Regions from separate parts of the Peribacillus sp. NPDC097675 genome, predicted to be linked through region 1. Evidence: riboswitches for the same ligand, from Rfam matches in the RefSeq annotation. Region 1 holds a riboswitch; the other holds the start of a gene.
The links. A riboswitch is a leader RNA that binds a small molecule or an ion and turns the genes downstream of it on or off. The one in region 1 is predicted to bind cobalamin.
Positions count from the first base shown of each region.

Region 2: it holds a riboswitch for cobalamin, as region 1 does, so the genes downstream of both, ACQKL5_RS17075 (hypothetical protein) here and metE (5-methyltetrahydropteroyltriglutamate--homocysteine S-methyltransferase) in region 1, are expected to answer to the same signal.

Region 1 is NZ_JBNNSK010000014.1:78,030-81,189, reverse strand. It holds gene bcp (thioredoxin-dependent thiol peroxidase) at 1-261, opposite strand, end outside; gene ACQKL5_RS18760 (ion channel) at 324-746, opposite strand; cobalamin riboswitch at 1,035-1,228, shown strand; gene metE (5-methyltetrahydropteroyltriglutamate--homocysteine S-methyltransferase) at 1,369-3,160, shown strand, end outside.
Region 2 is NZ_JBNNSK010000011.1:191,065-194,224, reverse strand. It holds gene ACQKL5_RS17090 (YheC/YheD family protein) at 1-847, shown strand, start outside; gene ACQKL5_RS17085 (YheE family protein) at 908-1,111, shown strand; gene ACQKL5_RS17080 (hypothetical protein) at 1,178-1,369, shown strand; gene ACQKL5_RS17075 (hypothetical protein) at 1,398-1,622, opposite strand; gene ACQKL5_RS17070 (hypothetical protein) at 1,627-1,779, shown strand; cobalamin riboswitch at 1,843-2,038, opposite strand; gene ACQKL5_RS17065 (MBL fold metallo-hydrolase) at 2,117-2,935, opposite strand.

The DNA.
Region 1 (3,160 bases):
CGGCAGTCCATGTTTTTCAATGAACTTTTCATGACGTGCTGCTGGGTCCGGGCTAATGCCAATGATGACAGCATCAAGCTCTTCGAATTGTTCATTATGGTCACGGAAATCACAAGCCTCCGTTGTACAACCGGGTGTCATGTCTTTTGGGTAAAAATATAATACAACGTGTTTACCCTTGAATTGTGATAGGGAAACTTGTTCTCCATTATTCGCTGGTAGTTGAAAATCAGGTGCTTTTTCTCCAATGTTAAGCGTCATTCTAACCCCTCCATTTCTTTCATTATGGTAAGCGTACCCAATAATCGAAAGAAACACAACTTTCATTTCTTCTTGTTTTTCTCCTTCTGCTCGAAATCGATTACGGCCCTGATCACAAAGGCAGCCGGAAGCGTGTAGCCAATGAATGCCTGAATCGTCGCAATCATCCGGCCAATCCCGATAGGCGAGATATCCCCGTATCCCACCGAGAACATCGTCATCGCACTAAAATAAAAAGAGGTCTTCAATTGCTCAGAAAAGGTTCCATCCAAACGATTTCCCATATCAAGAATCACCGAATGATTCTGAAGCTCGTATAATAAATAAATCAGTGCAAAACCAACTAATAATGTCGCATATAAATTGCCGAGCCAGAGCATATCTTCTAGAGAAAACTTCTTCGCCTCCGACTCAGAAAGAAATAAGGTCCGAATGCTCATCACCATGCAAAAGATAATCCCCGCAATCAAAATATAAAAGGTCATCCCCTACGCCTCATTTCAAAACCACCCACTCCCCTTATACATACTCTTAAAGCAGTCAATATATGCTCGGTTTAGGGGTCAGACCCTATTTCCCAAACACTTGAGAACATGGGAAACACAGATGTATCAGGGGTTTCGACGATATACAGTGGGGGTCAGACCCCATTTCCCGACTTTTTTCCTTGTTGACCCATACAATTGGGGTGTGCTAAGATGGGTTAAATTTTTATAATATTTTATATTATCAGAATTCTGTTATCTGTTTTTTTATGGACGAGGTTTTTATGAATTTCATATGTGGAGATAGGTTCCTAATTTTTTAGGATGAAAAGGGAAGTCCGGTGTAATTCCGGCGCGGTCCCGCCACTGTAATGGGAATGTTAGGGCTATGTTTGATGCCACTGATCTTTATGATTGGGAAGGCTATAGCCGCTAAGTTTGATTCCTTGAGCCAGGAGACCTGCCTATTTCGACAACACTGATTTAACCTACGGGAGATAGGGAAGTGTTAGGGTCCTTATAATGATAAGGGGTATTTACCTGCCTCTTTATTTTAAGCATTTCTGACTTTCTCTTTTGACGGTTAGGGGTGCTTTTTTGTTGTTCATTTTAATCAAAGGAGATGGTTGGTTTGAAAAGTAGCAATATAGGATACCCTCGAATCGGTGAGGATCGCGAATGGAAACGTACTTTGGAAGCCTACTGGGCTGGAAATTTAGATGAGAAGGAGTTTACGGATCAATTGGAAGCGGTCCGTTTAGGCAATTTGCAGAAACAAAGAAATCAAGGCATCGATATCATTCCCGTCAATGACTTTACGTTATATGACCAAATGCTCGATATGTCTGTCATGTTCGGCCTGGTGCCAAAACGCTATTCGGCTTATAAAGGCGGCGATGTTCCTCTTTCCGTTTATTATTCAATGGCTCGTGGAAACAAGGATGAAGTCGCCTCCGAAATGACGAAGTGGTTTAATACGAATTATCACTATATCGTTCCAGAGCTTAAACAGTCCCAGCTCAATTTAACAGAAAACAAACCGCTTTCCGCTTACCAAGAAGCCAAGGAAAAGCTAGGAATTGAAACGAAACCCGTTTTAATTGGGCCCTACACGTTCATTTCATTGTCCAAAGGCTATGATCAAAAAGATCTTCCGGCCATCATTCTCAGTCTTTTGCCCTTATATACGCAAATATTGCAGGAGCTAGAACAAGAAGGCGTACAGTGGATACAAATCGATGAGCCATCCCTTGTCTCTTCCCTTTCTTTGGATGAGATGAAAACTGTTACCTACCTGTATGAAAAATTGAATGAAGCTGCACCCGACCTTAATATCATGCTGCAAACATACTTTGACGCTGTAGAGCATTATCAAGAAGTCATCGATTTGCCAGTTCAGGGGATCGGCCTTGATTTTGTCCATGACAAAGGAAAAAACCTCAGCAACCTTCAAACAATTGGTTTTCCGGCAGATAAAGTACTCGGAGCCGGTGTAATTGATGGAAAAAACATTTGGCTCGCAGATTTAACGAAAAAAATCGAATTGATTGAATCCATTAAGAAACATGTTGCCGAAAACCTTATCTGGCTTCAACCATCCTGCTCCCTGCTCCACGTTCCCGTGACGGTTCGAAATGAGACCTCCCTGGAAAGCGAAGTGAAAGAAGCACTTGCCTTTGCAGATGAAAAACTTGAAGAAATCACCCTATTAGTCAAAGGGAATAATCAAGGTCTTCAGGCAATCGCAGAAAAGGTGGCAGCCAATAAAGTCGCCCTCGAAAAGCTGAAGAATTCTAATGCCCGAAACCATAAAGACGTGCATACAGATGTCGAACAGGCAAAGCTACAAACACATGGCCGTACGCTGCCTTTTAAACAACGCTATCAAAAGCAACAGGAATTTTTCAACCTGCCTTTCCTTCCAACGACGACAATTGGAAGCTTTCCGCAGACAGCCGAAGTCAAACAGGCCCGCGGGAAATTCAAGCGCGGTGAATGGACCACTGAGCAGTATGAAACATTCGTGAACGAGGAGATCAGCAGATGGATTGATATCCAGGAAGAAATCGGCTTGGATGTCCTTGTACACGGGGAGTTCGAACGGATGGATATGGTCGAGTTCTTCGGACATAAGCTCGGTGGATTCGTCTTCCTTGAAAAAGGCTGGGTTCAGTCTTATGGCTCCCGCTGTGTAAAGCCGCCCGTAATCTATGGCGATGTCCATTTCATTAAGCCAATGACAGTCAAGGAAAGTGTGTATGCCCAAACATTGACCGAGAAAAAAGTTAAAGGCATGCTGACCGGTCCTGTAACGATATTGAACTGGTCGTTTGAACGTGATGATATTTCACGGGAAACAATCTGCTATCAATTGGCACTGGCCTTGAAACAAGAAGTAGAAGCATTGGAATCAG
Region 2 (3,160 bases), on a different contig from region 1:
AGTGACGGTTCCGCTGCCAGATATCGTTTATAATCGCATTCCTAAAAGGGGATTTGAAGCGTCATCACGCTTTCAACAACTCATCTCCTTTTTTAAAGAACAACATATCCATTTATTCAATCCCTGTTTCCTGGATAAATATTTGATGTACGAAGCATTGACGGAAGATGGATCTTTAGCCCGCCATCTTCCGTCAACCATTGATTTAACAAAACCAGCGCAACTTTCGGATTTTTTCCATTTCCACAAACATATTTACTTAAAACCATGCAAAGGAAGCCAAGGCAAGGGAATTTACACACTTCTCGAGAAGACGGATGGTACGCTTCAATTTTCTAGCCTGAAACATATAGAATCATACCCTGATTTCTCGTCTTTTTGGCATACAAATAAGGCATCCCTTCTGAAAAAGGGGTACCTTGCCCAACGAGCTGTTATTCCAAAAAAACTGAATGGACACCGATATGATTACCGGATTCTTGTCCACTATGAAAATGGATTCTATAAAGTGACCGGCAAGGGTGTGAGGATGTCACAGACTCAGGAAATCACGACCCATACACCAAGGGGCGGGAAGCTTTTCCCTTATCAGCACCTGCAAACGAGAAAGTTGAATCGGAAGTTATCAGATATAGCTCAAAGATGTGGAATCATCCTTTCCAGGAAGTTCGGCTTTCTCGGGGAATTTTCCATCGATATCGGCGAAGATACTTCCGGAACTCTCTTCATTTATGAAGTGAATTCGAAGCCGATGCAATTTGACGAAGAAGAAATTGAAGAGAATCGCCTTTTGCATTTAAAAAACCTTTTCATAGAACTAACTTTTCCTAATCAGATAAGAAAATAACCTCCATTAGCCATTTTCCATTATAATGAAATGAGAAACAGCTATATGGAGGTTATACATATGATTACACACTTTCAATGGAAGCCACTTCACAAGAATTTACCCGGATGGAAACTTTCCTTTTACTTCAATAAGCTAGCCGTTCAAGCCCTCTATCATAAAGACGGGTCCATCGAGTGGATTGCCAATCCGCCTGCAAAGCCAGATGAAGAAAAGCTTACGAGCATGATCCATGATTTAATGGTATACCACGTCTACGAATGACTTTTCTATGCAGAATAAAAAAACCCTCTTTGGCAACACTATAAAAAAGCCGAGGAGGGATTTCATTTGGATAAAGAAAAGATCACCTTTTTGAAGGATACCGAGTATGACGGCAAGGACTCCGCTTTCCTCGATGTCGATCGTTATATCAATGAAGGACTTGCGGGCGGAAATGTATATGAAGTTGCGGATACCTTGAACATCGAACAAGCTCATGACTTTTATGATGAGACCAAACCGAATATAAATAAACAGTAATATATGGAGCTTCCCTTCTGGGTGGCTCTTACTTGCTTTCTTGGTGTCCGAACAATTCTAGATTAACTTGGTTATATGCTTTTTCAAGATTTGCTTCATAAGCTTTCTTATCGTTTGTGCTTTCTGCTTGCACCTTAATTTCTTCAATCAGTCTTGCATGGCAATCAAATAAAGAAACCGTTTTTTCTGCCGATAGATTACGCATGATCTGCGCTTTTAGATGGTCCGTGAAATGCTCAACTGTTCCAAACAATGAAATGCCCCCCATAGATAACTATCCTGCTAAACAGGACCTTCCTGAAATTGTCCGAATATGGACTTATACAAAACAAAAAACAACTTCTCCAATAGAAGTTGTTAAAGTGCAAACGAAACATAACAAAGATGACCATGCCCATTCCATTTTATAAAAAATGAAAGCATGTTCTTGCTAATTTTTCGCACTTAACACCCCCTATCCTCGTAGGTCCTTGATGTTGTGCTAAAAACAGGCAGGTCTCCTGGCTCATGATCATCGCTTTTCGAACCTTCCCATCTTTCATCGTTAAAGACAGTGGCCTTACTCGAATCGCTCTCATTTACAGTTGCGGGACAGCGCCGGATTTTAACCGTCTTCCCTTTTAAGCAGATAGACATGATTCTATCTGCACCCGTTTCTAGGCGTATACTATTTTCCATTTAACTGTATCAAATTATCACTTCGAATACAATGAGGCTCATGTATTGTCATTGTTCTTGAGACCCTTTCTAGTTAATCCCTCTAAAGAGCAATCCATTTTCCTTTAATATTGACGTGATAATATGCTCCGAGTCCCATTCGTGTCCGGATATTTCGATAAGTGGATATTGGTTCGGCAATATGATTTGCTGAATTTCATGGATTTCTAAGCCTTGATCATACAAACGTAATATTTCCCCACTCAGATTTTCTAAATAATCGAGCTTCTTTTTGAACATTTCCTTTCCATTCGGTACATACCCCGCATGGCAACAAAAGACCTCATGAAAATCATACTGAAGCAACCTTCTGATGGAATCGATGATCATAGGGACAGATTCTTCCCTCAATATGAGCTTCGTCTTCGATGTAACATACAGGTCTCCCGAAAACAACACCCCATTGCTATGGTTCAGATAGACCATATGGTCCCTTGCATGTCCTGGCGTAAAGATTGGCTCCCATGTTTGAGTGCGTGAATGGATTACGCTACCTAAAGGTTCTGCCTGGAAGGCATCTCTGTTCCCCCAAAAAACTCTCCGATAATCAGGATACTCAGCATCCTTGGCACATACATCAAGGGACATCGGATGAATATAAATTGGAACGTTCCTATGTTCCTGTATCCACGCCGCCCCTCCGGTGTGGTCCTCATGGTAATGTGTCAGCGCAACTAAATCATAATCAGCGGATTCAAAGAATGGAAGCAGTTCCTGCAACAGAATTTGGGCACCCGTATCCACTAGCAGGCCATCTGTTAAAAACATGTTCACGCTCATCCCCGATTTGCTTCCCTCCGGTATTCCTTGTACACAGACCACATCGTTTATCGTTTTCATTTTCAGCATGACTTTCCACCCCTTTCAATAGCCCAATATCCTTTTCCTTCTAATTAACTTACAATAAATGTATTATCCCTTTATACTTTTTACAAGTAAATACCATCAACTTCGGTAAAATTTCAGAAAAGCACAACTCTACAGCGTTTATAACAATCTAGAAGCATTCCTTCATACAAGACAAACTAGACGAACTGCCATTTTTATTGATATAAGTTATTTCCATAATTATTC